DNA from 3 places in the Embleya sp. NPDC059237 genome. Region 1 is predicted to be linked to each of the others. Evidence: riboswitches for the same ligand, from Rfam matches in the RefSeq annotation. Region 1 holds a riboswitch; each other region holds the start of a gene.

The links. A riboswitch is a leader RNA that binds a small molecule or an ion and turns the genes downstream of it on or off. The one in region 1 is predicted to bind cobalamin.
Region 2: another riboswitch for cobalamin. It lies ahead of ACFXKZ_RS23570 (energy-coupling factor ABC transporter permease); the one in region 1 lies ahead of ACFXKZ_RS15235 (flagellar hook-length control protein FliK).
Region 3: another riboswitch for cobalamin. It lies ahead of ACFXKZ_RS36540 (ABC transporter substrate-binding protein); the one in region 1 lies ahead of ACFXKZ_RS15235 (flagellar hook-length control protein FliK).

Annotation. Positions count from the first base shown of each region.
Region 1 is NZ_JBHZAE010000004.1:264,789-271,298, forward strand. It holds gene ACFXKZ_RS15210 (hypothetical protein) at 46-1,416, shown strand; gene ACFXKZ_RS15215 (DUF5955 family protein) at 1,471-1,857, shown strand; gene ACFXKZ_RS15220 (hypothetical protein) at 1,923-2,648, shown strand; gene ACFXKZ_RS15225 (hypothetical protein) at 2,834-3,337, shown strand; gene ACFXKZ_RS15230 (hypothetical protein) at 3,447-3,983, shown strand; cobalamin riboswitch at 4,419-4,573, shown strand; gene ACFXKZ_RS15235 (flagellar hook-length control protein FliK) at 4,735-5,268, shown strand; cobalamin riboswitch at 5,542-5,679, shown strand; partial or broken gene ACFXKZ_RS15240 (5-methyltetrahydropteroyltriglutamate--homocysteine S-methyltransferase) at 5,637-6,170, shown strand.
Region 2 is NZ_JBHZAE010000007.1:289,326-295,835, reverse strand. It holds gene ACFXKZ_RS23580 (class II aldolase/adducin family protein) at 426-1,286, shown strand; gene ACFXKZ_RS23575 (RDD family protein) at 1,425-1,970, shown strand; cobalamin riboswitch at 2,145-2,355, shown strand; gene ACFXKZ_RS23570 (energy-coupling factor ABC transporter permease) at 2,383-3,096, shown strand; gene ACFXKZ_RS23565 (energy-coupling factor ABC transporter substrate-binding protein) at 3,093-3,473, shown strand; gene cbiQ (cobalt ECF transporter T component CbiQ) at 3,477-4,220, shown strand; gene ACFXKZ_RS23555 (energy-coupling factor ABC transporter ATP-binding protein) at 4,217-5,056, shown strand; gene ACFXKZ_RS23550 (PP2C family protein-serine/threonine phosphatase) at 5,069-6,178, opposite strand; gene ACFXKZ_RS23545 (Fpg/Nei family DNA glycosylase) at 6,234-6,510, opposite strand, start outside.
Region 3 is NZ_JBHZAE010000014.1:296,580-303,089, reverse strand. It holds gene ACFXKZ_RS36545 (FecCD family ABC transporter permease) at 1-830, opposite strand, end outside; gene ACFXKZ_RS36540 (ABC transporter substrate-binding protein) at 827-1,897, opposite strand; cobalamin riboswitch at 1,915-2,128, opposite strand; gene ACFXKZ_RS36535 (hypothetical protein) at 2,252-4,846, shown strand; gene ACFXKZ_RS36530 (alpha/beta hydrolase) at 4,966-6,510, shown strand, end outside.

The DNA.
Region 1 (6,510 bases):
GCCGAGAAACTCGTCGAGGATGTCCTCGAGGAGCCGCTCCGTGCGGTGGTGCGTTCCCCGGGTGTGGACCTCGTCGCGGTCATGAAGCACGCCATCGCCGCTCGTGCCCGGCATCTGACCCGCGACGCGGCCCTGGCCGTATTGCTGATCCTGGCCATCGTGAATTTCGCGACCGTCGGAGCAGTCGCGGGCATGCTCGTGGTCGTGGCGTCCTGGGCCGTGGTCGTCGCCGAGGCGTACGTCACCCGCTGGGGAGCCCTCGCGCAAACGCTGCGGCGCGGGACGTTCGACGCCTCCCGAGCGCCCGATCCACAACTCCAGGTGACGCGGGACCAGATCGACCTGGTCGCCACCTACGCGGCCGGCAACGTGAGCACGTACAGCGGATTCGACCCGTTCCTCGGTCACGGATGGACGTTGGACAGTTGGTCGTTCGCCCTGGACACGACGGTGGCGCGCGACGAGGATCCCGTCGGCTCCTTCACGGCCTCCGAGCTGCGCGAAAGGCTCACATCCCGGATCGCGCTTCTCGACCTTCCCGGGCTGAGCGTGCACGACCGGCTGTTCATCAACGGTGCCGACATCCACCACGACAGCCGGTTCCTGACCGGCCGGAACCCGCGCCCGGTCGACCGCGTCTCCGACGCGGTCGTCGCATACCTCACCGAACATCCCGAGGATCGGGCCCGCCCCTATCTGGTGGTGGAGATCGTCGGCTGGGGCGGGCAGCTCGTGTACACGCTCTTCCTGCGGGTGACCGTCGGTTCCTCACATCTGTTCGTCGAGGTGAACCACTCCCTGCTGCCGCCTCTGGACTGGCGCTACTACGAGATCGACGACCTGCTGCTGCATCCCACGTTCGGAGAGTTCGCGCGGCTCGTCGTGGCCAGTGGATTCCGCTGGTTCGGCCTGATGTTCCGCTGTATCCCACGCACCCTCAAGCAGGTCTTCGCGGGCCCTCGACGGCGTTGGAAGCAGGCTCGTCAACGGCGGATGGTCGCCAGGCGCTTCACCTTCAACCACGGCGCCCTGTTGAGCATCCGGCAGGAAGCCAGCGACCTGCGCTCCCGTGTCCCGAACCGTTTTCCCTCGCTGGGCCCCGTCCTCGACCCGATGCTGAGCCCGGTCATTCGAACAATCCTCCGACTCGGCCTCGACTCGGACGGGCTCCTGATCGGCTATCACCGATATTTCCAGAAACTTGATCAGGAAATGTATACGAAGGTCGTGGAAAAGAGGATCTTCGACACTCTCGTCGACTTCCTCGAAGAAAAGAACATCGACCCCGCAGAACTCAAGCGGCGCGCCGAGACGATCGTCAACAACAGCCTCACGGTGGGCGCCGGAGCCACCGTCACCGGGTCGGCATTCAGCGTCGGCCGAGGAGCCTCGGCCACCTCGAACGGAAAACCCTAGAAACCGGCCGACCCGAACCGCAACCAAATCCGATACGAAACGAGCGGAGTCGACATGAGCAAGGAAACAAACAAGGTCGATATCGGCGAGAACGCGAGCGTCAGCGAGTCCGCGATCGCCGTCGGCCACAAGGCCCGGGCGGAACAGACCACGACCACCGGATCGGCCACCCCGTCGACACCCCGGACCCCGGAGGAGCTGCGGGCGGCGGTCGACGAACTCATCGTCCGCATTCGGGCGACCGAAACCACACTGCCCGACCGTGAACAAGCCCTCGCCGACGCCGAGGAACTGCGCCACGAACTCGCCCTGACCCCACCGAGTCGCGTGCGCCTGAAGCGAACCGCCACCTCATTGCGCGACGCCGTGGGCGGCGCCACCGCATTGAGCGGAGCGATCGCGCTTGTCATCCAGGCGATCAACACCCTGTTCGCGTCCTGACCGACCGCCGAGGGGCGAACTCCGCTTCCACGGCACGGCATCGACTCCCCGAGAGGCGAGCCATCATGATCATGTGCGCCCACTGCGGGGCCGCCCTCTCGGCGGCGGCGCTGCGCTTTTGCACCGTCTGCGGCGGTGAGGTAGGCCCCTGGAACGCCGAAACGACCGCGCCGGCGAGCACCCCCGCGGACGCGGGGAATCGGCGCGTCCTCCTGGCGGTCCTGACCGTCCTCGGCGCGGCCGGCATCGCCGTCACGATTCTTCTGCTCCGGGAGATCGGTTCCGGCTCCGACACCACCACCGCGGCAACCACGACCTCCGAAGCCGCCATCGCCCCCGGAACTCGCACGCCACTCCCGCCGACCCCGGTGTTCGTGCCGAGGACGGCAGCCGCCTCGTTCTCGACCGGCCGGTCCCCGAGCGCGTCGTTCTCACCTACGCGCCCGGCCCCGGCCGGCACAACCGCCCTCGCCCCGACCAGCACTCCGGCATCGGACCCGGCCACCGTCATCGCCCGCTACTACGACGCGATCAACCGAGGCGACTACCCAACGGCCTGGACCCTCGGCGGCAGCAACCTCGGATCGACCTACGCCACGTTCGTCGCCGGCTTCTCGGACACCGTCAGCGACCGGCTGTCCGTCGACTCCGTCAGCGGCGACACCGTGCAGGTACGAGTCGCCGCACAGCGCACCGACGGCAGCGTCCACCTCTTCGCGGGGTCCTACACCATACGAAACGGCACCATCGCCAAGGGCACCCTGCGCGCAACGGGCACCACGCGCCCGTGAACTCGCGCCGACCACGCTTGCGAATCGTCCGCGCGCGGCCGGCCTGGCCAGGACCTCCTACGGGCGGGCCACGCGTACACCACCACCGGGTTCCGCGCCTTCGCGCGGTGGTTCTTCGTCATTCGTGAGTCACGACGGCCCATCGCGGGCTAACGTGCCGGACACCAAGGACGTGGGGGTGGCGGATGAGGCCGGTCGACGATGCTCGAAGGCAGGAGCACGAGATCGAACAGATCGAGTTCGCGGAAGAGCGGGAGCGCCTCAGGCTCTCGGGCATCGAGTCGCGCCGGGGCGTGGGGATGACTCCCGAGCTCGCCGCCTTCGTGGCCGACGTAGCCGGGCGGCTGCCGACACGGAAGCTCGTATCACTGTTCCTGCACGTCGACACGCGCACGGAGAAGGCCGGCCTGTTCGGCCGCAAGACACACGTGGTGCGGGTCTTCGAGGAGGTCGGGAAGGGCTGGGAACTGGCCACGTTCGCACCGGAGACCGGCTCCGGCGAACACCGCCTCGTACTGTCTCCGGATGGGCGTCTGCTCGAAGCGCGCAGGGTCGACGCCGCATTTCACCGCGGCATCCCCAAGGGAGGCGGGTTGACGTTGGTCCCGACGAGCGAGGACGTCATCGCCCTGACCCCGGATCTGCAATCGTTGTTCCTGGACTACCTGAACCCGCGAACCGCCACCTGAACGCAACCTGCGTCGCGTCACGGAAAACCGCTTCCCCACGGTGCCGGTATCGAGATTCGCGACGTCCGAACCCCACTCGAGGTCCAATGGCTGTGCGAGGAGGTGTTCCGTGTCATCACCCTGCGATCCTTTACACGCCCCCGTCGGCGACGTCGGTGCGGCGCTCATGATGGTGGACTCTCGCCTCAAGAGCATCCACGGCGACCGGATCGACACCGATCCGGAGCAGCAGGAGTTGACGGACCGGTTCGTCGCGTCGCTGGGCCCCGAGGGAGCGGCGGCCGTGTTGGACGGCGCATGCACGCTCATCCTTCTGTTCATGGAGTGGTTGCGGGTCGCCTACGCGGAGCATGGCATGGACGCCATCGAACGTGTGGTGCCCAACCTCGTGGCCACGCTGCGCAGGATGCCCGTGAGCATCCGCCCCGAAGCCATCCCCACCATGGCCGGCTTGGTCGTCGCCGCGGGAACGGGCCTGAGCCCAAGTCTGTGGCGCGCACAGTACGGAAGCTGGACCGAGGACGAGATGACTCCCTTGGAGGCAACCGCCTTCCTGCTCGCGGCACACATCAATCACCTCACCGACGACCCCGACTTCGCCACCCGCATGGTCACCGACACCCTGTCCGCATGGGATCGCGACTGACGTATCCCGGCGGCCCGATTCCCACGAACCAGGAAGGACGCACTCTCGACGGCGTCCTCCTCGGGTAGGCCCAGGTCGCCGCACTGCTTCGCGGGCGTGGCAACCGGCAGCGCCGCGACCATGTCAGTGGCTTCCTCGGTCCTCAGGTTCCCTTTGTGTTCCGTCCGGCCGTTCGGAGGTTCGGCGAGCGGGACACATCACGCGAGTCAGGGCACCCGAGCGACGCCCCCATGCATGGGAACCTCCCAACCTCCCTGGTGGGCAGTTCGCAGGACGCCTCCCGGCCGTGCTTCCCAGGTCCCCTGTCGTGGGGCCCAGTGCGCCCCGGCTGACCGAAACCGCCGTTGTGCAAACCAGCGTTGAGCACCCAAGAAGGTGATGAACGACATCGCGGATTCATCGTATGACCCGTTGTCCGACGAACAGGGCGTCTCGTACGCTCCGCAAGCCGGCTCTCTTCAAGTCGGCGACAACCGCATGGTTCGAAGTCCAGGGGAAGCCGGTCGAAGTCCGGCGCTGACCCGCAACCGTAGGCGGTGACCGGCAGGCCACCGCGAGTCGGAACACCTGGATTCGTACGAGTTTGAGGCTCCAGCTGTCGTGGACTGCACGCTGAGGCCCGGATTTCACGTAAGGCGATGTCTTGTCGGTGGATACCGGGGGTGCGCGGTCCCGAGAGGAACATCGCTCGGCCCGGTCGGCGTCGCTCTCGCCGCTCGTGCCGACGCCCGTCGCCCGAAGGGATCCGCGCGTGAAGATTCGTGGAAACAAGGCTCGAACAGGTCGGCTGGTCGGGGCGCTCGCCCTGCTTGTGCTGCCCGCCACCGCCCAGATCACCGTGAACGCCCCGCCCGCCTACGCCATCGATCCCACCAAGGGCTCCGCCGGTGTCTGCCCGGATGCCAACGGGGTGACCGTGATCGTCGACTTCCAGGAACTCGGCGGGGCCACGCTCACCCGCTGTGCGCCCGGCGACCAGGCCACGGGCTTGGCCGCGCTGAAGAACGCCGGCTTCCGGATCCAGGGCACCAACCGCTGGGGAGAGGCGTTCATCTGCCGGATCGAGGGCAAGCCCGGCGTGGACACCGAAGCGTGCGTCAACACCCCGCCGGCATCCGCCTACTGGTCTTATTGGCACGCGCCCGGCAACGGCACTTGGACCTACAGTTCGTGGGGCGCGAGCGCCCGCAAGCCTCCGCTGGGCAGCTTCGAGGGTTGGTCGTTCTCCAAGGACAAGACGACAAGCACCAACCCGCCGCCGCGCGTGGCCCCGACGCGCCCGTAGCACCGGCCGAACCGCCGAAGACTCCGACGCAGCCTCGCCCTCGGTGTCGCGACCGCCGCGTTCGTTCCGACAGGATCACCGCCCGTGGGGGCACGCCGCCCGGGACGAACGCGGCACTGGGACCGACTCGATCACAGCGACGCCGACTGCGTCCACATCTCCGAGGCGTGCTCTCGCCGTCAGGCGCGAGCACCGCTCTCCCCCGGGTGCCCCTTGTGCGTCAAAGCTGTCGCACGCAGTCGGTTCGCCCTGCCATCCGGGTAGGCGCGTCGCAAGAGGGAACCCGGTGCGAATCCGGGACTGCCCCGCAGCGGTGAGTGGGAACGACCGCCGTCAACAGCACTGGACCCGTGTCGGATCCGGGAAGCGACGGCGTCAACGACCTGGAGGAGGGCGGGAGTTCGGTCATCCAGGTGGACGAACCCGCGCTGCGCGAGACGCTGCCGCTGCGCGCCGTGGACCACGCCGAATACCTGGCCTGGGCCACCGAGGCATTCCGCCTGAGCACGTCCGGCGTACGCGCGGCCACCCAGATCCACACCCACATGTGCTACGCCGAGTTCGGCGACATCGTGCAGGCCATCGACGACCTCGACGCCGACGTGATCAGCCTGGAGGCGGCCCGCTCGCACATGCAGGTCGCCGGCGAACTCGCCGCCCATGGCTACCCGCGCGAAGCCGGCCCCGGCGTGTACGACATCCACTCCCCACGCGTCCCGAGCACGGACGAGGTGGTGGGCCTGCTCCGCAAGGGACTTGCCGCAATCCCCGCCGAACGTCTTTGGGTCAACCCCGACTGCGGCCTCAAGACCCGTGGCCGGCCCGAGGTTCGCACCTCGCTGGAGAACCTGGTCGCGGCGGCCCGGGAGGTGCGCGCGACGCTGCCGAACACGACCTCCTGACCTGAGCTCGCCGGGGTGGGAGCACGTGCTCCCACCCCGCCGACTCGGCCGCGGCATGAGAGCCTCGGACAGCAGACCGGATCGATGCGGGGGACCACCGACAAACCGATCGAAAGGCTGCGGATGACACAGCGAAACGAACCACGGTCGATCGTCGTCGAGGGGCCACGCATGATCCTGGTGACGCCGGAGGAGTTCGTTCCTGGCCACGCGGCAGAACGCCGACGGCGGCTTCGATGTCGCGGCGGACGAAGCCGGGTCGGACCCACACAGCACCACCCGAGCGGTCGTCGGCAGTGTGGGCGTCTCCTTCGCGACGCTGATTCGCGACCCGCGCACC
Region 2 (6,510 bases), on a different contig from region 1:
GGTGGCCGTACGCCGATATTCGCGACCTCCGTGGAATGCACTCCCCCGCCGCTCACCTCACGCGCCCCTTCCCCCTGTATACGTCCGCGCGTACTTTTCCCGTCGCCTTCGAGCGGGTCCGGGAATTCGAGCTCGACTGCTTCGGACTCGACCTCCCGGACTCGCTGAACGGCAGCGTAGGAGCGGCCCGAAGGCGGTCGTGGGCAATATTCGATTAATTGCCGGAAACCCGATCCGCACGACGCTCGCGCGCTAGAATCCCGGTCCTCGTGCTCCCGGGCCCGCGTGCACCGCCTCGGCCCGCGCGCACCGGCTCGCCGCCCCCGACCCCGCGCGATCCGGCGCCCGCGCAAGGCTGTCCCCGGATGTGACTCGCGGGTAGCGTCGGCGGCACCCCTGCGCGCCCCGAGTCCGAGGAGATGGACATGTCCGCCACCGATGCGCCCCGCCCCCAGGACGGCCCGCCGGGCACCGGGCGGTCGGCGCCGCCGCGACCGGTCTCGCCCACCGACCTGAGCTTCGCGCTGCCGCCCACGTTCGAAACCGTCGAGCAGGAGCGCCGGCACCGCAAGGAGCGACTGACCGCGGCGCTGCGGCTGTTCGGCCGGTTCGGCTTCGAGGAGGGGGTGGCCGGGCACATCACCGCGCGCGACCCCGAGTTCGTCGACCACTTCTGGGTCAACCCGTTCGGGATGTCGTTCAAGCACATCACCGTGGACGATCTGATCCTGGTCAACCACGAGGGGCAGGTCGTCGAGGGCCGATTCCACGTCAACCAGGCCGCGTTCGCGATCCACTCGCAGATCCACGCGGCCCGCCCGGACGTGGTCGCCGCGGCGCACAGCCACTCCACGCACGGACGCGCATTGTCCGCGCTCGGGATCCGGCTCGAGCCGATCACCCAGGACGTGTGTCCGTTCTACGAGGACCACGAACTCTTCGACGACTACGCGGGCGTGGTGCTCGACGCCGAGGAGGGACGGCGGATCGCCAAGACGCTCGGCTCGCGCAAGGCGCTGATCCTGCGCAACCACGGTCTGCTCACCGTCGGACAGTCGGTGGACGCGGCGGCGTGGTGGTTCATCACCATGGAGCGCTCATGCCAGGTCCAGCTGTTGGCCCAGGCGGCCGGCGAACTGCGACCGATCTCGCCGGAGAACGCGCGGCTGACCCGGGAGCAGCTCGGCAACGACACGGTGGCGTGGATCAACTACAAGCCGTTGTACGACGTGATCAGCCGCTCCGAGCCGGACCTGTTCGGAATCGACGGCCCGATGACGATCTGATCGTTTTCGGTCGATCCCGCCGATCGATGATCATTTCGCCGCCGCCCGGTCGGGCCCGCTGTCCGCCGACCGGGCGCAATCTCGGCGAGATCGGCCGTGCCGGGAGTCAACCCGCCCGGTTGCGGAAAGTACAACAGCATGTACGAACGGAGCCTTCCGCAGCGGTTCGCGCGCTCGGCCCATCCCGTCGGGCCGCGCGCCCGGGTGTGGCTGCCGACGATCGAACATCGGGTCGGCCCGTCGGTGCTGTACCGGCGGATCGGCCAGTTCGTGGTGGACGTGATCGCCTCCGCGCTGCTGCCCGGCGCGGCGATGTTCCTGTTCGTGCTGCTGCCCACCCACCCCGACGGTTCGATCCGCAGCGGTCCGCTCACCGCGACGATCACCGCCGGTGTGCTCGTGGTCGCGGTGGCGATCCTGTTCTGGTACTGGGTGCTGCGGCCCGCCGAGCACGACGGGCGCACCTGGGGCATGCAGGTGTTCGGGATCCGTGTGGTCGACGTGTCCGGCGGTCGGGCCGGGCGGCGCCAACTGGCGATCCGCTGGGTGCTGTTGTGCGTCGACGCGTTCGCGCTCGGTGTGATCGGGTTGGTCGCGGTGCTCACCAGCGAGCGGGGCCAGCGGGTCGGCGACCGGGTCGCCGGCACCCTGGTGGTCCGTGGGCGCGGCCCCGGACTGGGCTGAGGCCCCGCTTCCCTCTCGGGCAGGGGCGCCCGGTCCCACGATCGCGAGCGTGCCCCGCCCCGACGGGTCGTCGCGCGCCGCCCCGGAATGCGGCTATTGCTCCGCCGCTCCGCCCGCCTTGTGGTCTTGCGCACGGTTTGCAGATGCCACCTTGTCGCCATGTCCACTCGACCACTAGTGTCGGCTCGCCGTGGTGCTCGGGAAGCCGGTTCGATGCCGGCGCGGCCCTCGCCACTGTGATCGGGAAGTTCTCCTCCACCCCCGCGGAAACGTTGATTCGTCGCCTCGGGAAGCCACTGGGACCGCTGTCGCGGACCCGGGAAGGCGGAGCACGTGAACGCACGACCCGTCAGCCAGGAGACCGGCCACGGCGATCGTCCGTCCACGAGGTGTTGGAGAGGGACCCTTCCTCATGCATATCGCCGAGGGTTATCTGCCCTGGGAACACGCCGCCGCCTGGGGCGTCGCGTCGACCCCGTTCGTCGTCCACGGCGCCCGCGCGCTCACCCGTGAGGTGCGCGACCGGCCCGAGAACACCCTGCTGCTCGGTGCGTCCGGCGCCTTCTCGTTCGTACTGTCCGCGCTGAAGATCCCATCCGTCACCGGTAGTTGCTCGCATCCCACCGGCACCGGCCTGGGCGCCATCCTGTTCCGGCCGCCGATCATGGCGGTGCTCGGCACGATCACCCTGCTCTTCCAGGCGCTGTTGCTCGCCCACGGCGGGTTGACCACGCTCGGCGCGAACGTGTTCTCGATGGCGATCGTCGGTCCCTGGGCCGGCTACGGCGCATACCGGCTCGCCCGCTCGCTCCTGGACCGGCGCGGCGGCACCATGCCGCTGGACGTCGCGGTGTTCGCCGGCGCGTTCGTCGCGGACCTGAGCACCTACTGCGTCACCAGCGTGCAGCTCGCCCTCGCCTTCCCCGACCCGGACAGCGGATTCCCGGGCGCGCTGGCCAAGTTCGGCGGCATCTTCTCGCTCACCCAGATCCCGCTGGCGATCAGCGAGGGCCTGCTGACCGTCCTGGTCGTGCGCCTGCTGCGCCAGTCGAGTCGCGGTGACCTGGTCCGCCTCGGCGTGCTGAGCGACGCGCGGCCCGTGCGCGAGGAGGAGAAGAGCAAGTGAAGCGCTCGACGAAGATCAACCTGCTGATCGTGCTGGCCGTGGTGCTGCTCGCGGCGCTGCCCGTGGTGTTCGGCATGGGCGACGACAAGGACGAGCCGTTCACCGGCTCCGACACCCGGGCCGAGACCGCGATCACCGAAAACGACCCCGACTACAAGCCGTGGTTCAGCCCGCTGTACGAGCCGCCGTCCGGCGAGATCGAGTCCGGCCTGTTCGCACTCCAAGCCGCGCTCGGCGCGGGTGTGGTCGGGTACATGTTCGGCGTCAAGCGCACCCGCCGAAAGCTCGCGCCCGAGGCGAGCGACACCCCCGACGAGTCGGGCCCGGGCCCCGATCCGACCGCCGCGCAGGACCCGGTATCGGTCCCGGGTCGCTGACCCGTGTTGCCGATCGACGCGGCGGCGCACGCCAGTGCCTGGCGCCGTCGCCATCCGGCCGACAAGGCCGTGCTCTCCTTCGGGCTGCTCGGGTGCGCGGTGGCGCTGCCGCCGTGGCCCGGCGCGGTGCTGGTCGCGGTCACCGTGCTGACCATCGCGCTCGGCTTCGCCGAGGTGCCCGCCCAACGACTGTGGCGGGCGGCCCGTGCGCCGCTGGGATTCGCGGTGACCGGCGCGCTGACCCTGCTCGTGTCGATCCGCGCGGACGGCGTCGGCTGGGCGCCGGACGGGCCGCGCCACGCGGGCGAGTTGGTGGCCCGCTCCGGTGCGGCCGGGTTGGCGATGTTGTTGTTCGCGTTCACCACGCCGCTGTCGGACGTCCTGCCCCGGCTGACTCGGGTGGGTGTGCCGGCGGCCGTGGTGGACGTGGCGGCGGTGATGTACCGGATGTTGTTCCTGCTCTACGACACCACCGCCCGGATCAACCAGGCCCAGGCCGGGCGGCTCGGGCATCGCACCCGGCGGGCCCGGTGGCGCTCGGTCGCCGGGCTCGGGTCGGCGGTGTTCGTCCACGCCTTCGCGCGGGCCCGGCGGCTGGAGGAAGGGCTGGCCGGGCGCGGCTACGACGGGCGGTTGCGGGTGCTCGTGGACGAGGTGCCCGTCTCGCGCGGCTTCATCGCCCGGTCCGTGCTCCTCGTGGCGGCGGTCGTCGTCGCCACTCTTCTTCTGGGATCGGTGATGCCGTGATTCCGCTGCGGGTACGAGAGGTCGGCTACACCTACGAGGACGGGCCGCCGGTGCTGAGCGGGTTGTCCCTGGCCGTTCCGGCGGGCCGGGCGCTGGCCCTGCTCGGGCCGAACGGCAGCGGCAAGACCACGCTGCTGCGGCTGTTGACCGGTGGCCTGGTGCCGGGTTCGGGTCGGGTGGAGCTGCACGGCACGCCGATTCGGCACGACCGCAAGGGACTTGCCGAACTGCGCCGGGCGGTGCAGCTGGTCGTGCAGGATCCCGACGACCAGCTGTTCTCCGCGTCGGTGGCCCAGGACGTCTCGTTCGGGCCGCTGAACCTCGGGCTCGCGCCGGAGGAGGTGCGCTCGCGGGTGGCCGAGGCGTTGGCCGCGCTGGGCATCGCCGGCCTGGCCGCGCGGCCGGTGCACCTGCTGTCCTTCGGGCAGCGCAAGCGGGTCGCGATCGCCGGCGCGATCGCCATGCGGCCGCAGGTGCTGGTCCTGGACGAGCCGACGGCGGGCCTGGATCCGGCCGGTCAGGAGGCGCTGCTCGACACGCTCGCCGAGCTGCGTGCGGCCGGGACGACGGTGGTGATGGCCACCCACGACGTGGACCTGGCGCTGCGCTGGGCCGACGACGCGGCCGTGCTCGCCGACGGGCGGCTGCACACCGGGCCGGCCGCGGAGCTGCTCGCGGACACCACGCTGCTGGCCGCGGCGAGCCTGCGGCCGACCTGGGCGCACGCGGTGGCCGCGGTACTGATCGCGCACGGGGTGGCCCCGCCCGGCACGCTGCCCCGGACCCCGGCCGAACTGAGCGCCCTGGCGCCGCCCGCGCGGCCACGTACGCACTGACCGCGGCCGGGCTCAGCGTCGGCGCAGCAGCACCACCGCGCGGTCGTCGCCCACGTTGCGCCCGGCCGCCGCCACGATTCGCCGCGCCGCGTCGTGGAAGTCGTCCCGGACCAACCGCTCCGCCTCGCCCAGGAAGCGGTCGATGCCGGTGGCGATGTCCTCGCCGGGCAGTTCCACCATGCCGTCGGTGAACAACAGCAGCGCGTCGCCGTGGTCCAGTCGGCCGCGCACCCCCTCGAACGTGGCGTCGTCGAGCACGCCCAGGAGCGGACCGACCGCCTCGACCACCCGCCACCGTCCGGTCCCGGCGATCCAGTGCACGCCCGGCGGGTGGCCCGCCGACAACAACTCATACTCGCCCGACTCCAGGTCGAGCACCACGTGCACCGCCGTCGCGAAGCCCTCGGCCCATTCCTGGCGGAGCAGGTAGTCGTTGGCGGCCGGCAGGAATTTGTGCGGCGGCAACGACCCGAGCAGCCCGCCGAACGCGCCGGAGAGCATCAGCGCCCGCGTCCCCGCCGCCAGCCCCTTGCCGGAGACGTCGACGAGCACCACTTCGAGCACCCGCCCACCGGTCGAACTGCGGGCGGCGACCAGGAAGTCGCCGGAGAACGACTGCCCGCCGGCCGGTCGCAACACCACCTCGGTGTGCCACTGCGGCGGCAACACCGGCATCTCGCCCTGTGCCCGCAACCGGTCGCGCAGGTCGAACAACATCGACTCGCCGCGCGTCCACTGCACGCCCAGCCGGGTTCGCATCCGGGCCATCAGCAACACGATGCCGGCGACCGCAGCGACCACCAGGACGGAGCCGGCGGTGACCTCGTCGGGGTCGTGCACCCGATCCTCCGCGACCAGCACCCCGGCGGTCGCCGCGTAGAGCAGCAGCAGGCTGGGCATGCGCAGCACCAGGCCGCCGACCAGGATCGGTAGCACCGGTGCGGTCGCCGGGAACCAGTCGCCGTTTAGATCGGAGAGCAGCCCGCACGCGGTGACCGCGACCAGCAGACCGGCCAGCGCGAAGCGGTCGGAGGGGAATACCCGATGCCGCAGCCAGGCCACGAACCGGCGGCCCCGGCGAGCCAGCGCCGCCCGCCTCCCCGTCCGGCTTGCCCGGTTCATCCTGCTCGTCGGCGCGGCCACCCCGCGACACTACCGAACGGGAACCAACCGGAGGTTACGCCGACGGTTGGCAGGTGGGACACCAGAACAGATTCCGTCCGACCAACTCGGCGGTCCGCACCGGGGTTTCACAGATCAGGCAGGGCGCGTCGGTGCGCCGGTAGACGTACACCTCGCCGCCGTGGTCGTCCTTGCGCGGCTCGCGACCCATCGCCTCGGGCGTGTGCTCGGGCCGCACCGTGTCGATCCGACCCAGCCGCACACCCTCGTGCATCAGCAGCACCAGATCGGCCCACATCGCGTCCCAGGTGGCCCGCGCCAGCCGTTTGCCC
Region 3 (6,510 bases), on a different contig from region 1:
GTGTTGGCGACCAGGCACGCGGTCACCAGCGCGGCCGCGGCGACCAGGGCCCAGCGGGTGCGTTCGACGTGGACACCGACGGAACGGGCCGCGGTCTCGCCGAACGCGAACGCGTCGAGGTCCCGGGCGGCGGCGGCCATGACCACCGTGCCGACGACGGCCACCGCGGTCAGGAAGACGGCCGTGTCCCACCGCACTCCGGCCACCGAACCCAGCGTCCACTCCATGACGCCGCGGGCGGCGTTGCGGTCGCCGAGGACGAGCACGACGAACGAGGTGTACGCGCCGCACAGCTGCCCGACCGCGATGCCGGCCAGCACGGTCCGCGAGGCCGGCAGGGTCCGGCTGTGTGCCCCGGCGAGGGTCAGTACGACGAGGACGGCGAGCAGGGCGCCGACGAAGGCCGCCGCCGGGAGTGCGCCGACGACCGCGGTGCCGGAGGCTCCGACGCCGAGGACGATCACGGTGACCGCGCCGACGGCGGCGCCGTTGGAGATGCCGAGCAGGTAGGGGTCGGCCAGGTCGTTGCCGGTCAGGGTCTGCAGCACCGCGCCGCACACCGCGAGTCCCGCGCCCGTCGCGGCGGCCCCCAGGACGCGCGGCAGCCGCAGCTGCCAGACGATCCGGTCGTCGAGCGGTGTGACGTCGGCGCCGCCGAGACCGAGCCGGCGCAGGACCACCTCCGCCACGACGTGCGGCGGTTCGTGGACGGATCCCACGGCGAGGCCGAGCAGGACGGTGAGCAGCAGCAGGACCACGGCGGCGGCCAGGGCCACCGCCGCACGACCGGCTCCCGCGTGTCGGGCGACGGGGCGATCGGTCCCGGTCACGGACGCGGTGCCAGGCCGCTCAGGGCGGCCGAAACCCGGACGGCCCCGTCGGCGAGCTGCACGCCGGGGGTCGACTCGGAGAACGGCACGACCACGAACGCCCGATTTCGGACAGCCTTGAGCTTGCTCAGCACGGGGTCGTGTTCGAGGTAGTCGATCTTGGACTGTGCGGTGTCCCACCCGGCGTCCGCGACCACGATGGCGTCGGGGTCCGCCGCGACCACCTGCTCCCAACTCGCGTTCTTCCAGCCGCCGGGCAGCGTGTCGAAGACGTTGCGGGCGCCGACGGCGTCGAGCACGAGCTGGGGTCCGCCGTGGCCCGCGCCGACGTACGGGGTCTTCGTACCCGAGTCGTACCAGAGCACGTTCAGGCCCTTGCCCGCCGACTTGGCCGTGACGTCGGCAAGTTGCCGCTGCTGCGTGTCCCGGATGGCGGCGGCGCGCGGTGCGACACCGAACACCTGGGCGACGTCGCCCAATTCGTCCCACACCGCCTGGAAGGACACCGCCGCCGCCTGCTTGCCGTCGGCGCAACCCAGCGGCGACAGGTAGGTGCCGATGCCCTGGGAACCCAGTTCGTCCCGCGTGCCCGCCACCTTGTCGGTGAACGCGCTGGAGTAGGAGGCGTAGAGGAAATCCGGGCGCGCCGCGAGGAGTTTCTCCTTGGACGGGTACTTCTCGGAGAGCACCGGGACGATGTCGTAGGCCGCCTTCCATTTGGCCGGGACCACGTCGTCGAGGTACGCCGTGCCGGCCATCCGGGTTTGCAGGTCGAGCGCCAGGGCGACTTCGGTGGCGCCCTGGTTGAGGGTGACCAGCCGGGCCGGCGGCGCGGTCACGGTGGTGGTGACGCCGCACCTGCTCACGCTCACCGGCGTCGGGTGGCCGCTCCCGGCCGCCGCGGCGGGCTTGTCGGGCTCGGGCGCACCCGTACACGCGCCGAGCGCGCCGACGAGCAGGAGCGCCACGGCGGCGAGGCCGGAGCGCATGGAGCGCCCGGCACGCGGGGCGTGCGGGGGACGGATGAAACGTTCGGCGCGAAACGGGCGCGCGGAAGCGCGGAACACGTGTTCTCCAACCCTCGTGGAACATGTCGCGCCGTGGCCGGTCTCCTGGCTTCCGCATCGACGCTCCGCGGCCGGCCTTCCCGGTTGGCTCGTTCCCGATCCATCCAGTGACCCCGACCGCTTTGGGGCGGTCGGCGAGGGCCGCGGGGCTCCGCGGCTACAGTGGCGAGGGCCGCGCCGGCTTGAACCGGCTTCCCGTGCACCACGGCGGCCACAGGCTACCAAACCGCTCGTCGCGCCTGGTCGGCCCGCTCCGCCGCGCGGGTTCGGGGCGCCGTCCGAGCGACCTCCTACGCTGAGCGCTGCCGCGCCGCATCGGGTGAACGCGGCCGTCCCGGTGAGGAGTTGCGGTTCGTGATGTCGTGGGAGAGTTCGGCCGGGCTGCGTTCGGCGTTGTACGCCGCGTCTCGTCTCGTGCCCATCGCGGCGGGTGTCGCGTTGACGACGCGGCTGAGGACCGAGGTGTCGGAGGCGCTCGCCGCCGACCATGTGGCCCCGCCGGCACAGCTGATCGAGGCCGTGCTCGCGTCGGGTGACCACGCCCTGATGGCGCGACTCGCGGGCAACCGGCACCTGGACGAGGACACGGCCGTGCGGATGGCCGGCTACGGGGACCCGGACGTGGGCCTCGCGCTGTTGAGCCGGCGCTCGGACACGCGCGTGCACGAAGCGGTCTGGGCCGCGGCGGACCCCGCGTCGGCGGACTGGCACACGCGCCTCGTGGTGCCGCTCCTGAAGCACAACGGGACCCGGTTGTTGCGGTCGATGCTGCGCTCGCCCTTCCCCGACGCGGTCCGACACGCGATCTCGCGGCTCGCCCCGTATCTGCCCCCGTGGGTCGTCGTGGAGCGTGTCGTGGGCATCTGTGCCACGCACACCCGGCTCGCCGACACGCATACGGAACTTCGCGGGTTCGCGGAACTGTTCCACGACGAGGGCATGCACCACCCGGACCTGGCCGTGGTCTTCGGGGATGCCGCCCGGGCCGAGGACCCGACCGCCGTGTTGGCCGCCGCCCGAACGCGGCTCGACGGCCGGGACCGGCCGCGCGCGGACCACGACGCCTGGCTGGTCGGGCTCCGGCTCGACGATCGGGCCGACGCGCCGGCCGGCGGCGTCGACTGGGCGGCGATCCTGCGCGAGGACGACCGACTGCCCTACGACACCGATGCCCGGATCGAGCTGACACGGCACGACGGCTGCCCCGAACGGCTCGTCTTCGCGACCGTTCGCGCCGGCGTCGCGTCGACGTTCGGCACGCGCACGCACTTCGAACAGCGCGTGGGCCCGGTACCGTTCGCCGCCCTACTGGCCCCGGAAACCCCCGACAACGACCATCAACTGGCCTACCTGCTCGCCTGGGGGATCGAGAACGATCGGTTCCCCTTCGACGAGGTTCTTCGCGCCGTCACCCCCGCGGGCGCGGTCGTGGCCGCGCTCGGCAACCTGTGTCCCCGCCGCGCGGACTCCGCCGTCGGCGACCCATCGGACCACGCCGACGTCGATGATGACGACGACGACCGCGCCTTTGTCCGCAGCTATCGCGGCCCGGTACCCGACGCGCTGGCCCCGTCCGTCGCCCGGCTGATCGAACCGCTCGGCGACGACCCCGAGGCGTGGATCTCGCTGCACAAGCTGCTTCCCCGATTCCGCGGCACCTGCCACGAACTCGTCTCCGCCGCGGTGGCCCACGCCGCCGGCGAGCGCGCGAAGGGCACCCCGGTCACGTGGACTCGCGGCCTGGCCGCGCGCTTCCCCGCCGAGGCGCCCGAGGGCGCGCGCAAGCACCTCTACACCCTCCTCGCCGCCGCGCCCGACCACGTGCAGTGCGCCGTGATCCCCGCACTCGACCTGCGTGCCATCCAACACCTGAGCGTCTTCCACCCGCTCTCCGCGGCGGTCCGCGCGCACGTGTACGCCGTACGCGGCGTCGAAGCCGCCGTCGCGTGCGCCTCACGCTGGGACATGCCGGCCGATGTGGTGGAGGGGCTGCTCGATCTCGACGACCCGGAAGTCAACGCGAACCTCTACGACTTCGGCGGCATCGCACGACATGAACGCATTCGCATCTGCGCGGGGCGACCGCGCGCCGGCGGGCACCGGCGCATCCCGATCAGCCCGGCCCTGGGGGACCTGCTCGCCCGCACCAGCCCATCCACTCGCCGCCACTGGCTGCTCGCCGCCATCGACTCGGGCGATCCGGTGCTCGTCCGGGTGATGCTGGGCCGCATGCGCCTGCACACCGAAGTGGGCCGGCTGCGGGTCGCGGTCGCGTTGTGGGAACGCCATGGCCCCGACGCGGTGTCCGCCTTGCTCGCCGAGACCCATTTTCCCGGCCGCCGCCCCGCCGCCAAGCACCCCTTTCCGGCGACGACACACCACCTGCTCCGTACCGCACTCGCGGCGCCCGAGGCCGGATCGGCGTCCATCCGCGAGACCCTTGCCGCCGCCCGGACTCCGGACGCCGCCGCCGAACACCTCCTGCGCGGCGGCAGGATCCAGGAGCGGCTGGAGCACTTCGAGGACGAGTACGACGTGGCCGTCCCCTGGGCCCGACTGATCGTCGCCGACGAGAAACAGCCGCTCTCGAAGGAGTCGTTGGCCGCCTTGGCCGCGCACCCCGACTGTCCGCCGCACCTCCTGACGGCCTACCTGGTCCGGTTCGGCATCGCGGACGGCGCGCGCGACCTCGACCGGTGGCCGGCCGACCTGGCGGCAGGCCACCTGCTCCCGGCCGATCTCCTCACCGCGAACGCCCCCGCCTCCCATGTCCTGGCCTTCCTCGGGGACACGCTCTCGGCGTTCACCGAGGAGTTCGCGCGCCTGGTCGACGAGGCCGGCCTCGACACCGCCGACCCCGGGCACTGGGCGGTGCTGCTCCGACTCGTCCCCGAGTTCACCGGCACCCTTCCGGAACTCCTCGCCACCGCGGCCGCCGTCCTCCGCTGACGGGACGTGCGTCGGCCGGCGGGTGCGGTGCGTGGAATATCCGGTCTGGGCGGTGCCGTTGCCGGGTGGCGGGGATAGTGGTGTGCCGTGCGGGATCGGCGACTGATAGTCCTTGGCGCGTGATCACTCCTTTTCAGGCGGCGTCCTTCCGTCGTTCCATACCCGTGACCGTGGCGCTGTTGTTGGCCGCCGGGTGTACCGGGGGCTCCGGTGACAGCGCGTCGAACGCCGCCGCCGGCAAGCCGGTTCCCACGCAGGTGACGACCGGAACGGCCGCGGCCACCCCGCCGCCGAAGCCCAAGGGAGCGGCCGACCCGGCGCTGCGCGCCTTCTACGAACAGAAGATTTCGTGGAAGGCGTGCACGGACGACCCGAAGACGAAGAAGAAGGACGAGAGGGAATTCCGGTGCGGGACCTTCAAGGTGCCGCTGGATTACACCGCTCCCGGCGGCAGGTCGCTGGACATCGCCGTCATGCAACACCCGGCCGCCAAGCCCGATCGGCGGATCGGCTCCCTCGTGTTGAATCCCGGCGGACCCGGGGGCTCGGGCCAGGACTTCGTCAAGTACGGGTTCGCCGACTTCGACGGCCCTCTGCACGACCGCTACGACATCCTCGGCTTCGACCCGCGCGGTGTGGCCGACAGCGCGCCCGTACGGTGCCTGGGCGACAAGGCCCGGGACGAGCGCAACGCCCGGGACTCGCCCCGCGATCCGGTCGAACGCAAGGCGGATGGCGAGCGCAGCGGCAAGGAGTTCTCCGCCGCGTGCCAGGCCGAGTCCGGCGAGTTGTTGCCGTTCGTGGGCACGCGCAACGCGGCTCGGGACATGGACGTCCTGCGCGCCGCGGTCGGTGACGACAAACTCGACTACCTGGGCGTGTCGTACGGCACCTACCTCGGGACCATGTATCTGGACGAGTTCCCCGACCGCGCCGGCCACATGGTCCTGGACGCGGTGGTGGACCCCGCGGCCGACAAGCTCGACGCGAGCATCGACCAGACCATCGGCTTCGAGCGCTCGTTCCGTGCGTTCGCCGCCGACTGCGCGGCCCGGGCGGGCTGTCCGCTCGGCGGCGACCCGGCCAAGGCCGCCGAGATCGGCGCGACCTTCCTCGACGCGTTGCAGGACAAGCCGCTGCGCACCGCCTACGACGGCCGCAAGCTGACCTCCTCCCTCGGCTGGACCGGCACCAACAGTCTGCTGTACGGCGACAAGGAAACCGCGTGGAAGTACCTGCGGGAAGCTCTCGCCCTGGCGATGAACAACAAGGACGGCAGCCACCTGCTGTTCTACGCGGACAACTACCTCGGCCGGGACGAGAAGGGCCACTACGACAACAGCTCGGACTCGCGCTCGGCGATACGCTGCGCCGACGGCGCCGCCCCGGCGCCCTCTCCCGAACGGATCCAACAGGTCCTGGCGAAGCTCAAGGCGGATGCCCCGTTGCTGTCCAAGGACGCCGTCGCATCGGACATCGAGGGTCCCGGCTGCGAGTTCTGGCCGTACAAGACTCCCGAGCAACCGCACGTGATCCGGGCCGAAGGCGCTGCGCCCGTCCTGGTGGTGGGCACGACCGGTGACCCGGCCACGCCGTACGCGGCATCCGAGAAGCTGGCCAAGGACCTCGCGCACGCGAGCCTGCTGACCCTCCAGGGCGAGGGC